DNA from 2 places in the Acidovorax facilis genome. Region 1 is predicted to be linked to the other one. Evidence: riboswitches for the same ligand, from Rfam matches in the RefSeq annotation. Region 1 holds a riboswitch; the other holds the start of a gene.
The links. Region 1 has a riboswitch for glycine ahead of gcvT (glycine cleavage system aminomethyltransferase GcvT). Riboswitches for the same ligand answer to the same signal wherever they lie in the genome.
Positions count from the first base shown of each region.

Region 2: linked by a shared signal. The riboswitch ahead of ACQ4MJ_RS24500 (D-amino acid dehydrogenase) and the one ahead of gcvT (glycine cleavage system aminomethyltransferase GcvT) in region 1 are both predicted to bind glycine.

Region 1 is NZ_CP192460.1:2,135,831-2,145,409, forward strand. Features, by position in the region: gene ACQ4MJ_RS09615 (TRAP transporter substrate-binding protein) at 1-471, opposite strand, end outside; gene ACQ4MJ_RS09620 (putative hydro-lyase) at 497-1,336, opposite strand; gene ACQ4MJ_RS09625 (LysR family transcriptional regulator) at 1,656-2,570, opposite strand; gene ACQ4MJ_RS09630 (Lrp/AsnC family transcriptional regulator) at 2,835-3,293, opposite strand; gene ACQ4MJ_RS09635 (TRAP transporter substrate-binding protein) at 3,676-4,647, shown strand; gene ACQ4MJ_RS09640 (TRAP transporter small permease) at 4,776-5,270, shown strand; gene ACQ4MJ_RS09645 (TRAP transporter large permease) at 5,267-6,544, shown strand; glycine riboswitch at 6,558-6,641, shown strand; glycine riboswitch at 6,663-6,789, shown strand; gene gcvT (glycine cleavage system aminomethyltransferase GcvT) at 6,839-7,981, shown strand; gene gcvH (glycine cleavage system protein GcvH) at 8,066-8,440, shown strand; gene gcvP (aminomethyl-transferring glycine dehydrogenase) at 8,518-9,579, shown strand, end outside.
Region 2 is NZ_CP192460.1:5,322,473-5,332,051, reverse strand. Features, by position in the region: gene ACQ4MJ_RS24535 (DUF2867 domain-containing protein) at 1-244, shown strand, start outside; gene ACQ4MJ_RS24530 (ABC1 kinase family protein) at 231-1,550, shown strand; gene ACQ4MJ_RS24525 (DUF6463 family protein) at 1,563-1,988, shown strand; gene ACQ4MJ_RS24520 (hypothetical protein) at 2,041-2,421, shown strand; gene ACQ4MJ_RS24515 (YXWGXW repeat-containing protein) at 2,609-3,151, shown strand; gene ACQ4MJ_RS24510 (YXWGXW repeat-containing protein) at 3,333-3,827, shown strand; gene ACQ4MJ_RS24505 (2-keto-4-pentenoate hydratase) at 3,858-4,640, opposite strand; glycine riboswitch at 4,865-4,986, shown strand; gene ACQ4MJ_RS24500 (D-amino acid dehydrogenase) at 5,078-6,397, shown strand; gene ACQ4MJ_RS24495 (c-type cytochrome) at 6,454-6,777, opposite strand; gene ACQ4MJ_RS24490 (sulfite oxidase) at 6,900-8,111, opposite strand; gene ACQ4MJ_RS24485 (rhodanese-like domain-containing protein) at 8,337-9,512, shown strand.

The DNA.
Region 1 (9,579 bases):
TGCAAAGTCCGCGGGCGTACTCACGGGCTTGAGCGAGTAGAGCGACTGGCCGGGCCATGGCACGCTGAACAGCACTTTCACGCCTTGGGACGCGAGCAGCTTCTCCTGGGCAGGCCTGGCGGCCAGATACAGGCGCTTGGAATCGGCATAGCTCGTGGCCAGGAACGGAATCGAGTCCACACCAAACAGCGGGTTCTCGTTGGATGCGCCCGAGAGAATGAACTCGGCCGAGGGCACCTGGCCAGTTTGCACCGCACGCTTGATTTCGTTGGCCTTGTACAGCGAGCCACCGGGGTGCAACACGATCTTGAGCTTGCCACCCGTGAGCTGATCCACCTCGTTGGCGAACTGCTGCACGTTCTGCGTCTGGAAGCTGTTGGCGCCATAGCCCGTGGGCAGGTCCCACTTGATCTGGGCCTGGGCGGCGCAGACGCTGAGGACTGCGGACAAACAAATTGTGATTTTCTTCATGGTGGAACTCCTTGTTGAAAGCGGATCAGAAACTGGCGAGCTGGTGGTTGAGAAGGTCGGTGACCAGCATGCAGCCCGGTGCATGCGTGATGCAGAACGCGGGTTGGGCATTCAAGATGGCCGACTGCGGGGTGACGCCGCAGGCCCAGAAAACAGGGATTTCGCCCGGCATCAGCGCTACGGCGTCGCCGTAGTCGGGATGGGCCAGATCGGCGATGCCGATCAGGGCCGGGTCACCGATGTGCACAGGCGCTCCATGCACATTGGGGAAACGCGAGGTGACCTGCACCGCACGGATCACATCCGCTGCAGGCATGGGACGCATGGTCACCACCATGGCACCGCCAAAAGGGCCGGCTGGCTCGGTTTGCACGTTGGTGCGGAACATGGCCACGTTCTTGCCTTCGTCGATGTGGCGCAGGCGGATGCCTGCCTCGATCAATGCGGACTCGAACGAAAACGAACAGCCCAGGATGAAGGTGACCAGGTCCGGCCGCCAGAGGCTGGCAATGTCCGCCACCTCCTCCGACATTTCACCGTGGCGCCAGATGCGGTACAGCGGCACATCACTGCGGATGTCGATGTCCTTGCCCAGCGAAGGCAGGGTGAACTGGCCGGGCTCGCTGACCGCCAGCACGGGGCACGGCTTGGGATTGCGCTGGCAGAACCGCAGAAAGTCACTGGCAAGCACCTCGGGCAGGATGACCACGTTGCCTTGCACATGGCCGTCTGCGAGACCGCTGGTGTGCGATGTCCACAGGCCCTTGCGGATGGTGTCGCGGACGTGGTTCGGATTGCTGGTGCCCTCAGGGCCAAACACCGCGAGCGAATTTTCTTGAGCTAAGTCCACCGTATTTCCTTGCATTGAGAAAAGTCAATTGCATGACGTTGGACGGATTGTGTTGGGGTGTAACTGCGCTGGCAAATTCAAAAAATTTCTCTTAGCTCATCGATTTTTTCGATGCACTTCATTGGGGCGAAGCAAACCAATTTGGTGCTCAGGGTTAACCCTTGGACTTCTATTTAGGGTTAACCCGAGTCCTCGAAAGGAGAATTTGCACAAGCGCAGCCGCACCGAACTGCGCATGTCGCTTCAATGCGAAGTTCTCGGGGCTGCGCCGTAAACGCAGACACTGCAGCCGCAGTGCGCGCAGCGGAAAAAGGAGCGTGCGTGGTCCCCGCGCTCAGGCGCGGGCCTTGCGGGGCTTGGGCGCTGGGGGTTGCTGCGCTTCGATGAAGCTGAGCGCCGAACGCACGATCGCCTCCATCGCGGGCGAAGACGGGTCTTCGCGGTAGCTCACGTGAATGGGCAGCGGACGCAACGCGATGTCGCAGGCGAGTGCGCGAAGATCCGGGAATGCCAGCATCCTCTGCACCGCCAGGCGCGGCAGCGTGGCAACGCCAAAACCGCCCTGCACCAGCTGCACCATGGCAGAGATTGAGGAAATGGTGTGCACGCAGCGCGGCTCCACCTGCGCCTGGCGCAGCGTGTCCAGCAGGTACACATGGGGCTGAGAACCGCGCTGAAAGGTCAGGATGTCGGTGCCAGCGAAGTCTTCCGATGCATAGCGCCGCTTGCGGTGGATCTTGCTGTTGCCGACGAACACCATCTCCATCGGCGTCAGCGCCTGGCTGCGAATGCCTTCGGCCGATGCGGGCAAGGCCGCAAACACGGCATCCAGCGTGCCCCGGCGGATCTGATCCAGCAGCACCGGCGTGGATTCGACCGTGAGTTCCAGCTCCAGCAGCGGGTTGTCCTTGCGCAGTTGTTCCACCCAGGGGATGAGCCACGAGTGGAGCACCGACTCAATGGCGCCCAGTCGAATCGACACTTCCAGCGGGCCGCCCGAGCCCATCTCGGCCTTGAGCTGGCGCTGCAGCTCCAGCATCCGCTTGGCGTACGTCAGAAAGCGCGTGCCCGCCACTGTGAGCTTGAAATGTTTGTCGCGCCGGTCCAGCAGCAGCACGCCCAGTTCTTCCTCCAGCGCCGCCACGCGACTTGACATGGCCGACTGCGTCAGAAAGAGCTTTTCCGCTGCGCGCGTCACGCTCTTGAGGGAGGCCACCCAGTAAAAGGCTTCGACAAAACGCAGGTTCATGGTGGTGGTTCTCCGGCCTTGCTGGCACGTTGCAAGCTCTTGGGCGGTGCACCGTGGTGGTGCAACATCCCCCAAGCCAGCGCCGAAAGGCGTGGCCATTCTGCCGTTGATCCGTGTGTTCCACAGCCTTTGAACCGCAAAAACAGAGCATCGCCGGGTTTCCTCGATGCCTGCGCAATGGAATTGCGACCGGATGCAAATGCTATAAAAACAATAGCTATTGGCGCTTTACAGATAAGCGCTAGAGTCCAATTTCATTCAAACTCACCCCACAAACAGGGGCAGATCGGCCTTCTTGAGCGTGCGCAGCACGAAGCTGGAGCGGCTGTGCCGGATGCCTTTGATCTTGTAGAGCTTCTCACGCAGCAAGCGCTCGTAGTCGCGCGTGTCCTTCACGACGATGCGCAGCAGGTAGTCGTAGTCGCCCGACACCAGGTGCGCCTCGATCACCTCAGGAATGCTGGCGAGTGTTTCGCCAAATTTTTCGAGCGTGTTGTCGGAATGGCTGTCGAGCGTGACCTGCACCAGCACCGTGTCGGCCAGGTCCAGCGACTGCGGGTTGATGCGCACGGTATAGCCCTGGATCACACCCGCCTCTTCCATCTTCTTGATGCGGCCCCAGCAGGGCGATGCGCTCAGGCCCACGGCCTGCCCGATCTCTTGCAGGCTGGCGCGGGCGTTGCCCTGCAGCACAGCGAGAATTTTTCTATCCAGTCGATCCATCGGCTGGATTATTCACCAGTCTTCGCCAACACAGAAAATTATTCTTCGATTGACTCCATTTGAAGCGAATTCAGCAAATTCATCTCATCCGCCCCGCGCATACTTCTTCCATCAAGGCGCTCTTACCGGAGCGCACAAACTGACAAGGCCCCGGCTGGTTACCGCCAGCACGGGGCCCTTGGCATTTTTTTGGCGTCGCCCATGGCCAACAGAAGCGCCTTGGCTAGCGCCCTGGTGGGTAGTTAATAAGCACGCTTACCAGCACAAACCCCGATGCCTGCGCCGATGCTGCACCGCCATAATTTGGCAGAGGCTGGGGTCCGCTCTGCAAGGAGCAACCGTGCATCCCCACCAACCCAGCCCACCATTAACAGGAGACAGCATGCAACTGACCAAACTCGTCGTCGGCCTGAGCCTTGCGCTCGGCTTTGTGGCCACCGCTGCCGCGCAGACCACCATGCGCATCAGCATCTCGACAGCCCAGAATTCCCACCAGGGGATTGCCATCGACACGTTTGCCAAGGAAGTCGAAAAGCGCACGGCCGGCCGCTACAAGGTACAGACGTTCTACAACGGCGCCCTGGGTGGCGAGCGCGAATCGATTGAAGCCGTGCAGCTGGGCACGCAAGAGCTGGCCTTCAGCTCCACCGGCCCAGTGCCCAACTTTGTGCCCGAAGCGCGCATCTTTGACGTGCCCTTCCTGTTCCGCGACAAGGCCCATGCGCGTGCGGTGCTGGATGGCCCCATCGGCCAGGAGATGCTGACCAAGTTCGATAGCAAGGGCTTCAAGGCCCTGGCCTGGGCCGAGAACGGCTTTCGCCACATGACGAACAGCAAGCGCTCGGTGAACACGCCCGAGGACCTCAAGGGCCTGAAGATGCGCACCATGGAAAACCCCGTGCACATCGCCGCGTACAAGGGCTTCGGCATCATCACCACGCCCATGGCCTTCCCCGAAGTGTTCACCGCCCTGCAGCAAGGCACCGTGGACGGCCAGGAGAACCCGCTGCCCGTGATCATCTCGGCCAAGTTCGACCAGGTGCAAAAGCACCTGACGCTGACCGGCCACGTGTATTCGCCTGCCATCTTCGTGATGAACAAGGCCTCGTTCGACAAGCTCTCGGCCGCCGACAAGCAGGCCTTCATCGACGCCGCCAAGGAAGGCACCAAGGCCAACCGTGCACGCGTGGATGAAGACGACGCCAAGGGCGTGGCCGACCTGCGCGCCAAAGGCATGACGGTGGTGGACAATCCGGACAAGTCCAAGTTTGTGGCGGCGCTGGCGCCTGTGAACGCCGAGTTTGAAAAACAGTTTGGCAAGGCCACCCTGGACAAGATCCGCGACGTCAAGTAGTTGCATGCGCATCAGCTACTATATTTTTAGTAGCACACAACGCCCGTAGAATAAGCGCTACGGGCGTTTTTTATCTTCAATCTGATTCTCTCCACCGAATCTTCTGAACCCATGGCGTTGTCCGCCCCATGAAAAAAGCTTTTCTGATGTTTGAACGCGGGGCCACGTTTGCAGCGTTGCTCGGCGCGTGCGCCATGCTGGTCATTGCAGCATCGCTGGGCATGTTCCAGATCGTGACCCGCTTTGTGCTGGAGCAGCCCGCCGAGTGGACTGAAGTGCTGATCCGTTTCAGCCTGATCTGGATGGTGTTCCTGGCCATCCCAAGCGCGTTCCGCCAGGGCGCGATGGTCAGCGTGGATGTGCTGTACCGCTGGAGCCCCCCGCGCGTGCGCCGGGTGCTGGACTATGTCGTGGCAGTGGCGGCGCTGGCACTGATTGGCGTGATCGCGTGGTGGGGCTGGGACTATGCCCAACGCGGCGGCGTGCAGTCGATGGCGGGGCTCGAATCCGTCTCCATGTTCTGGGCCTACGTGGCCATGCCGGTGGGTGGCGTGTTCAGCGCCATTGGCATCGTCGGCAACCTGCTAGACCCTCAACGCCTTGAGCTGGAGACCGCGCAATGACGCCCGTCATGATCACCACCATGGTGCTGTGTTTTGCACTCACTGTGTCCGTGGCCGTTTCCATCGGCCTGGCCTCCATCCTGGGCATCCAGGTAGCCAATGCCAACATGCTGATCTCTGTGAAGGAGATGTTTGGCTCCATCAACAAATTTCCGCTGGCCGCCATTCCGTTCTTCATCCTCGCGGGCAACCTGATGGAAACGGGCGGCATATCCCGCCGCCTGGTGGAGTTTGCCAAGAGCATCGTGGGCGGCGTGCAGGGTGGCCTGCCCATGACCTGCGTGCTGACCTGCATGATCTTTGCGGCCGTGTCGGGCTCGTCGGTGGCCACCACATTTGCCATTGGCGCCATCCTGATCCCCGCGCTCATCAAGCATGGCTACCCCACGAGCTACGCCGCATCCCTGCAGGCCACCAGCGCCGAGCTGGGCGTGATCATCCCGCCCTCCATCCCCATGATCCTGTATGGCGTGAGCGCCGAAGTGTCGATTGGCGAGCTGTTCATCGCCGGCTTTGGCCCGGGGCTGCTGATCAGTGGCGCGCTGATGCTTTTTGTCTGGGCGTACTGCAAGTACAAGGGCTGGGGCAAGAACGACGGCGACGGCCGCATGCCTCTTGGCAAGGCCACGCTGCAGGCGGGCTGGGCGCTGCTGATGCCGGTGATCATCCTTGGCGGCATCTACGGTGGCGTATTCACTCCCACTGAAGCATCGGCCGTGGCGGTGTTCTACGCATTGATTGTGGGGGTGGTGATATACCGCGAGATCCGGCTCAAGGACCTGTTTGCCATCCTGCGCAAATCGGCCATCTCGTCTGCAGTGATCATGTTCATCATTGCCAATGCGGGCCTGTTCGCCTTCCTCATCACCCGCGCTGGCGTGCCGGATGCCATCGGCCGCTGGCTGGAGGCGGTGCTGCAATCCCCCACCCTCTTCCTGCTCGGGGTGAACGCGGCGTTGTTCGTGATCGGCATGTTCATCGAGACCAGTGCCGCCATCATCGTTCTGGCGCCTATCCTGGCTCCCGTGGCTATCCACTTTGGTGTGGACCCGGTGCACTTTGGCCTGATCATGGTAGTGAACTTGGCCATGGGCATGATCACGCCGCCGTTTGGCGTGAACCTGTTTGCAGCCTGCACCGTGGCGCGAATATCGCTTGACCGCATCGTCGGGCACCTGATTCCGTTTGTGCTTGTCATCATGGCCTGCCTGATGGTGGTGACCTATGTGCCGCAGTTGTCGCTGGGTTTGCGCGATCTGGTCTACGCAAAGTAGTTAGAATCCCCCGGTCAGGAGAGAGTGCCAAGCCCCACAGGCCACCGCACCGCCGAAGGCGCAGGCAGCAGCCGAACGCTCAGGCAAAAGGACTGACAACCGCCCGCAGTGATGTGGGCGTTCCCTTGCTGGAGAGAGATGGCCCACCGCACCGCGTGTTGAGGCCATCCACCGAAGGAGCAAACCGCACGGCCAGCCAGGGCGCTGCGGTGAATCTCTCAGGTAAAGCGGACAGCAGGGCAAATCCCGTGGCCACCTTGTGGCTGCGGCCCTCATTTGCCCCGGAGTTCCGCCATGTCAGCCACCGCCCCCCTGCTCACCACGCCCCTGAACGCCCTGCACATCGAGCTGGGCGCCCGCATGGTGCCGTTCGCCGGCTACTCCATGCCCGTGCAATACCCCGCTGGCCTGATGGCCGAACACCAGCACACGCGCAGCGCGGCGGGCTTGTTTGACGTCTCGCACATGGGCCAGCTCAAGCTGGTCGGCCCTGACGCCGCAGCGGCGTTTGAAACCCTGATGCCGGTGGACGTGATCGACCTGCCCGTGGGCAAACAGCGCTACGGGCTGCTGCTCACCGACGAAGGCACGGTCATCGACGACCTGATGTTTTTCAACCAAGGCGTGGTGGATGGCAAGCCCACGCTGTTCGTGATCGTGAACGGTGCCTGCAAGGTGGGCGACATTGCCCATATCCAGGCGCGCATCGGCCAGAGTTGCAATGTGATCCCCATGCCCGACCACGCGCTGCTGGCGCTGCAGGGCCCGCAGGCCGTCACAGCACTTGCGCGCCTGGCGCCCGGCGTGGAAAAGCTGGTTTTCATGACGGGCGGCGATTTTTCCATTGCGGGCTGCGACTGTTTTGTGACCCGCAGCGGCTACACGGGCGAAGACGGTTTTGAAATCTCGGTGCCCGCCGCGCAGGCCGACACCCTGGCCCGCGCACTGCTCGCGCAGCCTGAAGTCAAGCCCATCGGCCTGGGTGCGCGCAACTCGCTGCGGCTCGAAGCGGGCCTGTGCCTGTATGGCAACGACATCGACACCACCACCACGCCGCCTGAAGCCGCGCTGAACTGGGCCATCCAGAAGGTGCGTCGCACGGGCGGCGCCCGCGCAGGGGGTTTCCCCGGAGCAGACAAGGTGCTCGCGCAGATCGACAACCCCGCCAGCCTGCAGCGCAAGCGCGTTGGCCTCGTCGCGATGGAGCGTGTGCCCGTGCGCGAACACACCGAATTGCAGAGCGAAGACGGCCAGAAGATTGGCGAAGTGACCAGCGGCCTGCTAGGCCCCACGGTGAACGAACCCGTGGCCATGGGCTATGTCACACCCGCCTTCGCCGCCATCGGCACGCGGGTGAACGCCATCGTGCGCGGCAAGGCCGTGCCCATGGAAGTGCGTGCCATGCCCTTTACCCCCGCGCGCTACTACCGCGGCTGACCGTCTGAAACTGCGCCAGCCCGGCTACAGTCTTGGCTGGCATCGGCACTTTTGTTTGTTTTTCCCCTTTTTTCTGGAGCCCCCATGACCGTCAAGTTTTCCAAGGATCACGAGTGGATCGACATCTCCGACCACGAAGCCGCCACCGTGGGCATCACAGTACACGCCCAGGACGCGCTGGGCGATGTGGTGTTTGTGGACCTGCCCGAAGTCGGCAAGACCTTCAACCAGGGTGAAGTCGCCGGCGTGGTGGAGTCCGTCAAAGCCGCCGCCGACGTGTACATGCCCGTCACCGGCGAAATCGTCGAGGTGAACGAAGCCCTGCGCGCCGACCCCTCGCTGGCCAACAGCGACCCGCTGGGCGCTGGCTGGTTCTTCAAGGTCCACGTGACCGACATGATGCAATTCGACGCGCTCATGGACGAACCTGCGTACGCAGAGTTCGCCAAGAACGCCTGATCTCCGGATCTTTTGTTCCCCGAGGCCCGGCGCCCTGCCGGGCCAATGTGCCTCCTTGTTGTCCCACGCCGCCGCCGATGACCACCCTCGCCCCCCTGCCCACGCTCGCAGCGCTTGAAAACGCCACCGAATTCCTGCCACGCCACATCGGCATCGATGCGGCCGATGAAGCGCACATGCTGTCGGTGATTGGCGAGGCCTCGCGCCGCGCCCTCATCGACTCCATCGTGCCGCGCTCCATTGCACGCAGCAGCGCGATGGACCTGCCCCTGCCGATCACGGAAGCGGCGGCGCTGGCCGAACTCAAGGCGATGGCATCGAAGAACCAGGTCCTGAAGAGCTTCATCGGCCAGGGCTACTACGGCACCCACACACCGGGCGTCATCCTGCGCAACATCCTGGAGAACCCCGCCTGGTACACGGCCTACACGCCATACCAGGCCGAAATCTCGCAAGGCCGCATGGAGGCGCTGGTCAACTTCCAGACCATGGTCTGCGACCTGACCGGCATGCCGATTGCCAATGCGTCGATGCTGGACGAAGCCACGGCCGCCGCTGAGGCGATGACGCTGGCCAAGCGCTCCGTCAAGAGCAAAAGCAATGTGTTTGTGGTGGCCGGTGATGCCCACCCGCAAACCATCGAAGTGATCCAGACCCGTGCCAAGCCCCTCAATATCGAAGTGGTGCTGGCCAACTCCGCCGCCGAATGGGATGCAGCGCTGAACGGCGACTACTTCGCCGTGCTCGCCCAGTACCCTGCCACCAGCGGCCGCATTGATGACCTGCGCGCCGACGTGGAAAAGGCGCATGCCAAACAGGCGGCCTTCATCGCAGCGGCCGACCTCCTGGCCCTCACGCTGATCACCCCGCCCGGTGAATGGGGTGCCGACATCGTCGTGGGCACCACGCAGCGCTTCGGCATGCCCATGGGCGCGGGTGGCCCGCACGCTGCCTACATGGCCTGCCGCGACGAGTTCAAGCGCAGCCTGCCCGGCCGCCTGGTGGGCGTGAGCGTGGATACACATGGCAAGCCCGCCTACCGCCTGGCCCTGCAAACGCGCGAGCAGCACATCCGCCGCGAAAAGGCCACGTCCAACATCTGCACCGCGCAGGTGTTGCCCGCCGTGATCGCCAGCATG
Region 2 (9,579 bases), 2.3 Mb from region 1:
CATCCGCCACCTGAGCGACACCGAAGTCGTGATGGGCCAGGACGACAGGCACCTCGACGTGCAGGTTGCACTGACCAAGCACAGCGGACGGACCGAGACCTCTGGGCCGCCGACCATGGTGCTCAGCACCGTGGTGCACATACACAACACGCTCGGGCATGCCTACATGGCGGTGGTGACCCCCTTTCACCGCCGCATTGCACGGGCCATGGTGCAACGCCTGGCAGACCATGGCACGCACTGAACCGCCGCGCACCGGCCGCCTGGCGCGCGGCACCATCACGGGCATCGCTGCCGCGCGCATCGGGATGGCCCAGCTGGGGCACCGCGTGCGCACGCCATCTGCCCAAGCGCAGGCCGACCACGAAGCCGCCCTCGGCCGCATCCTCTTTGGCGCGCTGGGCCAGTTGCGGGGCTCGGCGCTCAAGGTGTCGCAGTTGCTCAGCATGCACCCCGGCCTGCTGCCCGACGGTGTGCGGCAAGAGCTGGCGCGCGCCCACCACCAGGCCCCGCCACTCAACCGCGCGCTGGTGGGCCGCGTGTTCCGCCAAGCTTTCGGGCAGGAGCCCGAGGCATTGTTTGAACACTTCGAACCCACCGCCTTCGCCGCCGCCAGCCTGGGCCAGGTGCACCGCGCGCAGCTGGCAGACCACGGCACGGTGGCCGTGAAGGTGCAGTACCCCGGCATCGCCGCCACCATCACCAGCGACATGCAGCTCATGCGCGCCGCGCTGCGCGCCCTGGCCCATACCGACATGCCGCTGCCCGCCAACACCGTGGTGGACAGCGTGATGACCGAGATCGAGGCCACGCTGCTGCGCGAGGTAGATTACCTGCAGGAGGCCGAACAACTGCAGTGGTTCGCAGAGCACGCGGCGCTGCCAGGCGTGGTGCTGGCCCAGCCCATCCTGTCGCACACCCGGGCCCAGGTGCTCACACAGCAGTTTCTGCCGGGCCAGCATCTGCAGGACTGGCTGGCCTCGCAGCCCACGCAGGCACAACGCGACCTGGCAGGGCAGCACCTGTGGGACTGGTTCATGCACTGCCTCTTTGTGCTGGGCCGAGTGCACGCCGATCCGCACCCGGGCAATTTCTTGTTCGCACCCGATGGCACCGTGGGCGTGCTGGACTTTGGCTGCACGCGCAGCCTGTCGGAGCACTTTCGCACCCAGGTGACAAAAGCATGGTCCGCACTGCTGCGCCCTCCTACCGACCCACAGCGAGACGCGCTGGTGCTGCAGGCCTACCAGGCACTCGGACTCGTCAACGCCAGCCTCACCGTGCCGGCCTACACCGCCGAACTCGCGCCCGCACTGGCTGACATGCAGGCCTGGCAGATGGAGCCCTTCACGCAACCGGTTTTCGATTTTGGCGTCAAGACGCCGCCACCCATCACCGCCGGACGGCACCAGCGCATGCTGGGCGAGCACCTGGTGCAGGTGCCCGGCGAGATGCCCGCGTTTGAGCGCATGTGGATGGGCCTCATGCACCTGCTTACGGGGCTGGGCGCGCGCGTCCACACGCATTGCCCCGCCCTTCTTCCTTCATAGGACCCCACCCACATGACCTCCCTGACCTCCCCCTCCCCTCGCTCTACGGCCATACCGCTTCGCAACCGCTGGAAGGGCCAGTGGATGCTGGCCGTGGCGGTGCTGCACACGCTGTATGCCGCCGTCGTGTTTCCGACCCAGCTGCAGGAGATCGTGCGGCGCGGCGTTTTCAACAGCGTACAAAAAGACCCGGCCGTGGGCGCCGTGGTCTGGTTTGTACTGTTCGGCGTGTTGTTCGCGTTGCTGGGCTGGGCCATCCTGCTGGCAGAACGCAACGCTGCCCTGGCGCCCGTTCCTTTGCGCGGGCTGGGTGCCGGGTTGCTGGCACTCACGGTGCTGGGCATTGTGCTCATGCCTTCCTCCGGTTTCTGGCTGGCGCTGCCGCCCGCGCTGGCGCTGTGCTGGCCCCAAAGCGCTGAAGGCGAAAAAGGCGGTTGATGCGCCGCGTCTGCACCTTCCACGGCCATCCTGATTGAACTAGAAACTGTCCATGAATACTGCGCTGGTACTGGCAGCCGGGGGCCTCGCCCTGGTGGGTGTTGCGCACTCGGTGCTGGGTGAATTGCTGGTGTTTCGCACCCTGCGCACAGAGGGCATCGTGCCCACCGGCGGACGGCCCGTGCTGCGGGAGTGGCAGGTGCGCATTCTGTGGGGCACCTGGCATCTGGCAACCGTGCTGGGCTGGGCCCTGAGCGCCTTGATGTGGCGCCTGGGGACCGCGCCCCTGGACGCGGACTTGGGAGCCTGGGTGGCCGATGTGGCCGGGGTCGCAACGCTGGCCAGCGGCGTGCTGGTGTTCTGTGCCACTGAGGGCCGACACCCTGCCTGGTTTGCCCTGCTCGTGGTGGCGGCGCTGGTGTGGTGGCGCTGAAGGGCCGCACCATGTTCACGGGGTGGGCAGCTTGCCGGAAGTGTGAGAAAAATCACGGAAACCGCTGCTGCTCCTGCTGCAGGAAACACAACTTCACAAGACTTCGCAATTCGCCTACACCGGCTTGACGCAGCATCTGCACCATGAAGTCTCCGGTTCCGCAAGGAATCATTCTGAGGAGATCACCATGGCCCGCAATGCACTCGCCGCTGTTTCCATCGCCTTGCTGTCTCTGGGCGCCGCAACGGTGGCGCAGGCACAGACCAGCGCCACCGTTGTCATCCAGTCGGGGCAGCCCCACCACTACCAGGCGCCAGCGCCCATGGTGGTGCAATACGGCCCACCACCGCCCCCCCGCCATGAAGTGGCGCCCCGCCCTCGGCATAACATGGTGTGGGTGCCCGGCTATTGGGATTGGCGCGGCCACCGCCATGTCTGGGTCCAGGGCCACTGGGTCAAGGCCCGCCCTGGCTATTACTACCGCGAGCCGCGCTGGGTGGAACACGGCGGCCGGTGGGACCTGCGCCCCGGCCGCTGGGACCGTGATGGCGACGGCATCCCCAACCGCTATGACCGTGACCGCGATGGTGATGGTGTTCCCAACCGCTACGACCGCGATCACCACGACCGAGACCGCGATGGCGTGTCCAACCGCTACGACCGCGACCGTGATGGAGACGGCGTTCCCAATCGGCACGACCGCCGCCCGGACAACCCCTACCGCAATTGAACGATTGAACGATTGAACGATTGAACGATTGAACAGCTGAAGGAGCGCGGAGGCTCGCGAGCCCCGCGCCCACTCCCCCCTTTGGCCTACGCCCGCCCCCGCTGAGCACCTACGTGGCGCCGCGCACCAGGCCGCCACCATGCAAAGACCGATTCCGCCAGGAATCACCCCGGAGACCACCATGACCCGCCAAACACTGACCGCAGCCGCCATCGCCCTGATGGCACTGCTGCCCCTCGTACCGACACACGCGGCCATCCAGGGCACCGTCGTCATTCAGTCCGACCAACCACAGCGTGGGTACCAGCCCACGCAGACCTACCAGGTGATTCCCGCGCCCCCACCCCCACGGTACGAAGCCGTGCCGCGCCCACGCCGTGGCCAGGTGTGGGAACAAGGCCATTGGGAATGGCGCGGCAACCGCCACCGCTGGGTGAAGGGCCACTGGGTACAAGCGCGCAGCGGCTACCAGTACCGGCAGCCCCAATGGGTGGAGCGCGATGGCCGCTGGGAAATGCAGCGGGGCCGCTGGGACAGTGACGGTGACGGCATTGCCGACCGCAACGACCGGGACCGCGATGGCGATGGCATCTCCAACCGCAACGACCGTGATCGCGACGGTGACGGCGTGTCCAACCGCCGCGACAGCCAGCCGGACAACCCGCGCCGCAACTGATCTGCCGCGTTCCACGATCCTCGTAACGGTTCAGTCGAATTTCACCTCGGCGCGACCGACACCAGGGAAGTCGGCAACCACCACCGTGCCCGGAGCCACCATCACGGTGCCGGTGCACGACCCGGTGGTCACCCACTGCCCTGCGCGCAGCCCTCCCAGGCTGCGCGCGCCTTCGTTGGCCAGCCACACCAGCAGCCGCAGAGGGTCGCCCGCCGGGTTGGCCCAGGTGGCGTGCTGCACGGCCACCGATCCGTTCACCGACAGGCTGACCCCTTCCACCAGGGGCTGCACCGAAGCCACGTCGGTCAAACCCGAACCCACGATCAGCGCCCCATGGCAGGCCTGGTCGGCCAGGCGACTCCAATCCCCTTGTTGTGCCCAGGCGGCAAAGCGCGTGTCGCACACCTCAATGGCGGCACGCACCGACACCATGGCGGCCAGCACCTCGGCCGCGCTGTAGGGCGTGGCGCGTACGGGCAGGTCTGCGCCCAGTTCGTACACCAGCTCCGCCTCCACCCCCATAACGGCAAAGCCTGTGGCCGACAAGTTGACCTCCTGGCCAGGCTGCTCCACCCACACCGAGTCGCGGGTCAGCGCCGCACGCGCGGGTTGGGCCTGGGGCGACGCGGCGCCCACTTTCCATCCCGCGACCTCGCCGCGCTCACGCAATACGGCGTCCTGCACGGCGTAGGCCTCGGCCGCATCGCGAGGGCGCAATGCAGCGGGCAGATCCAGCGGCCGGGGCGTGCGTCCCTGGCGCGCCATGGTGATCACGGCGGCGCTGGCGAAGGGGTCAAAGGCGGTATCGGGCATCGGGAAAGCGTCCTGGGGGTGGGTCAAATCGCCGGATTATGGCGACCCCATGTCGCCGCCAGCATCAGCAACGATTGCCACCCATTAGCCGCCCCAAACACCCCACCGCCGCCCGCACCCTCCTAGAATGGCCCCCGCAGGAGAGCACGGCAGGCCACAAGGCCCACCGCTGCACCGAAGGCGCAAACTCCCATACACGCTCAGGTCCCGTACTGCACCATTTATCAAAGCCGTCTGGAGAGCCGCCACCACCTGTCAGCAGCGTGGAGGCGCACCGAAGGAGCAAACCGCGTGCCATGTGGGCAGCGCGGTGAATCTCTCAGGTACCAAGGACAGGGGGAGCGGCAGCTTGGCGGACGCGCGCTGGCTGCTTGCTATTGAATCAATAGCTGCCAACGTATATCCATCAAGCGCTGAACCCTTAAAAGGCTTCAAAAATGCGCGTGATCGTTTTGGGCGCCGGCTTGCTCGGCGTGACTTCGGCTTATTTCCTGCAACAACTTGGCCATGAGGTCACGGTCATCGACCGCCAGGGTGCGCCCGGTGCCGAGACCAGCTTTGCCAACGGCGGCCAGATCTCGGTGAGCCACGCCGAGCCCTGGGCCAACCCCAGTGCGCCGCTCAAGGTGCTGCAGTGGCTGGGCAAGGAGGACGCGCCTCTGCTGTTCCGCATCCGCGCCGACATGCGCCAGTGGCTGTGGGGCCTGTCCTTTTTGCGTAACTGCACGCCAGCGCGCACGCGCCACAACATCGAGCAAATCGTGCGCCTGGGCACCTACAGCCGCGACACGCTGCAGCAGCTGCGCGCGGCAACCGGCCTCCAGTACGACCAGCGCACGCAGGGCATCCTCCACTTCTATACCAACCAAAAGGAATTCGACGGCGCGCTGGCCCCGGCCGAGCAGATGCGCCAGCTGGGCTGCGAGCGCCAGGTCATCAGCGCCGACGAGGCCGTGCGCCTTGAACCAGCGCTGGCCCACATCCGCCCACAACTGGCGGGCGCCACCTACACGGCCGAGGACGAATCGGGCGATGCCAACCAGTTCACGCGCGAGCTGGCCAAGCTGTGCGAGACGGCGGGCGTGCAGTTCCGCATGGGCCACCACATCACCGCACTGCGCAAGGCAGGCGGCCGCATCGACCATGTGGAAGTGACCAATGCCGAAGGCCGCTTCGAGCGCGTGCGCGGCGATGCGTTTGTGCTGGCCATGGGTTCGTTCAGCCCGCTGCTGGCGCAGCCGCTGGGCATCCAGCTGCCCATCTACCCGGCCAAGGGCTACTCGGTGACGATGCCGGTGAAAGACGCCAGCAAGGCGCACCAAGTGAGCCTGACAGACGACGAGTTCAAGCTCGTGTTCTCGCGCTACACCAGCGAACGCGGCGGTGATCGCCTGCGCATTGCAGGCACGGCCGAGCTGAACGGCTACGACCGCCACCTGAACCAGGTGCGCTGCGAGGCCATCGTGCGGCGTGTGGAGCAGCTCTTCCCTGGCGCGGGCGACGCGAGCCAGGCCCAGTTCTGGAGCGGACTGCGCCCGGCTACACCGAGCAACGTGCCGCTGATCGGCAAGACGAAAGTGGGCAACCTGTTCCTCAACACCGGCCACGGCACGCTGGGCTGGACGCACGCCTGCGGCTCGGGCAAGGCCCTGGCCGACATCGTGAGCGGCCGCGTGCCCGAGGTGGACTTTGCGTTCCAGGGCTTGCAGGGGCGCGCAGCAGGAGCGGCGCTGGTGCCGTCGCGCACCGCGGCCTGAAGCAGCGCGCGGTTGCAGCGAGGCAACGCTGCTGCAACCGCCGCGAAAGCCCGCGCTTACTTGGCCGCGCCCGTGGCGTGCGCCACAAACTGCGCCACGGCCAGCATGTCCTTTTCGCTCATGCGCTCGGCATACGAGGGCATCACGCCGATGCCTGCCTTGAGCGCACGCAGTACACGGCCGGCGTCGGGTTTCAGCTCATCCAGCACCGGGCCCACCTGGCCCTCGGCACCGGCGGCCTGCAGCGTGTGGCACACCGCGCAGGCGGGCTGGATCTTGGTGAACAGCTCCTTGCCGCGCGCCAGCTCGGCCGGCTCGGCGGCCCAGCTGGCACCCGCCCACAGTAACGCTAGCCCTACCAGCAAACCGCCTTGCGGCATCCGATGCCGTCCGATAGCGGCGCGCACCCACGCCAGTGCCACCGTGGAACTGGCTCTGCCAGGCCACGGGTGGCGTCCCCCCTTCGGGGGGAAGGCGCAAAGCGCCTCAGGGGGGAGCGATGTCATGCCACGGTCACGGTGACGGCGTGGTCGCGCCAGCTGGCGTTGTTGTAGCCGCCCAGGTTTTCCTCGCGCTGCTCGGCCTGCACATTGCCCGCCGTGTCGGTGGCGCGGCTCGCCAGCACATGGGTGCCCGCCTCCAGGCGCACGGGCAGCGCAAACTGCCGCCAGGCAAAGGGGCCCAGGTCGGGGCCGATGAGCTTGGCCGCCAACCAGGTCTTGCCGCCATCGGCCGACACCTCCACGCTCTTGATGCCGCGCGTGCCGCCAAAGGCCACGCCATGTACCTGCACCTGTCCGGGCTTGAGTGCGCCTTTGTCCGGCAGCGGCCCATTGATCCAGGACTTGACGCCCATCTCCCACACCGAAGGCTGGTCGGGACTGGCCTTGCTGCCGGGCGGCGACATGCGGTAGCCGTGCGACATGATGCGCGCCTGCGACTGCGCGCTGGTGAAGGCCACGCGCTTGACGTACTTGATGTTGTTCACGCCCTGGTAGCCCGGCACCACCAGCCGCAGCGGGCCGCCGTGCGCCAGCGACAGCGGCTCGCCGTTCATCTCCCAGGCCAGCAGTGCGTCGTCCATCGCCTTCACGGGCACCGAGCGCTCCACCAGCACGGTGAGTGGGTCCACACCTTCGGGCAGTTTCTCGCCGCCCGTGCCGGTCAGGTAGGCAGCACCATCGGCCAGCCCGCCCAAGGCGGCCACCACGTTGCGCAGTGGCACGCCGCTCCAGACCACACAACCGGCAGCGCCCACCGACCAGGGCGTGCCGCTGGGCTTGCTGGGGAAAAAGCCCCGGCCATTGCCCGAGCACTGCAGCACGGTGGCCACGGTTTCCACGCCCAGCGTCTTGAGTTCGGCCAGGGTCAGGCTGCGCGGACTCTTGACCCCTTCGATCGCCACGGTCCAGGCATCGCGGTTGTCCAGGATGGCGGCGTCGGGCGCGGGCAGGTTGTTGCGCACATACAGCTGGTTGGACGGCGTGATGACACTGGTGCCAAACGCGGAGCGACGGGTTTCGAGAGTGCTGCTGCTGTGCACGATCAGCGCATCCGGTGACTTCCATCCTGCATACGCGGGCAGCGGCTTGGCAGCGGCTGCGGCCTGCTGGGCACGCGCACCGCCGGCCCATCCAGCCAGGCCCAGCGCGCTCAGGGCAGCGGCACTTCCGGCCAGCATGTGGCGTCGCGGCAGGGTCATCGAATCTTTCATGGAAACGTCTCCAAATAATGGGATGGACAAAAACTCTTTGTTGCCCCCGCCCACCCGGCAGGCACAGGGGATCGGGCCAGCCCGCATTCTGTGCGGGAGCTCTGCGCGCCGCACGTACGGCTTCGTTAGCAGAAGTAACAAGAACAAAAGATCAGAAACATTCGTACGCAGGGGGGGGGGGCCCTGGGCATATTCGCGGTTTGTTTTGGGGAGAGGAACCGCGCAATGAACATCACCAGAAAATCGACCCGCGGCCCGCTGGGACTGCTACTTGGCTTATGGCTGTGTTGCAGCGCCGCCCAGGCCCAGCTGACGGCCATCGTGGCCGTGGAGCCCACGGCCCGCAAGGCGGCGCACTCCATCCTGCGCACCTCCGCCGAATCGGGCCTGTCGAAGGCAGCTGGCCAGCCCGTGGCACTGACCACCAGCGACGACCTGGCCGACGTGATGCGCGCCACGCGCAGCGCGGGATATGACATCTTCATCGGCCCTGCCCAGGTGGCTGCGTCCGCGTTGCAACGCGGCTACGAGCTGGTGGGCGCCACGCACAAATCGGACAGATACCTGCTGGTCGGGCTGCAGCAGATCGCTGCGGTGCCTGCCATGAAAGGCCGACGGCTCTACCTGCCCCAGCAGGATTCGGTCTACACCTACATGGCGCGCGGCATGCTCAATGAGGCGGGGCTGTCGTTCCAGGACCTGCGCGCAGTGCAGTACGAGAAATTTCCCCAGGCCGGCCTGACAGCCCTGACTCTGGGCACGGCGGATGCCACTGTGGTGCGCGAGGACGACTGGGCCGAATGGTCGGCAGCGCACCCCGGCCTTGCGCGGGTGCTGGCTACATCGCAGCCGGTGCCAGGCGGGTTCTCCATCGTGGTGAAAAAAGACCTGCCGGCGGATGCGCGCAACAAGCTGGCCCAGTGGTTCAGCGCGTCGTCCTCCGCCAGCGGCCTGCCGCCAGCCTCCGTGCGCCCGGAGGCCGTTGAGTACCGACGTGTGGCCGAGCTGGGGCTGTTCACCCCCACGAGCCTGCCTGGGGTGAAGCGCATCACTGCGCGCGAGGCCCAGACCCTGCTGGTGCAGGGCGCCACGCTGGTGGACACCCGCACCGAGAAGGAATTCAAGACCAAGCGCATCCGGGGCGCCGTGTTTGCAGCGTATGTGGAAAAGAGCCTCAAGGACGTGGCCTTCAATGCCGCACAGGATGATTTCCAGGCGCTGGACAAGCTTCAGGGCCTGGACAAGGCCAAGCCGGTAATTTTTGCGTGCAATGGCGCCGAATGCTGGAAGTCCTACAAAGCTGCCAAGGTGGCCACAGCCAAAGGGTTCCAGTCGGTGTACTGGCTGCGGGGGGGACTGCCCGAGTGGGACGAAACGGGCCTCCCGACCGAAGGTGGCTAGGAGCCAGCGCAGGGTCTCTGGCCCCTGTCCTTACAATTGGTCGCTTCTCAACACCCAAGGGCGCGCA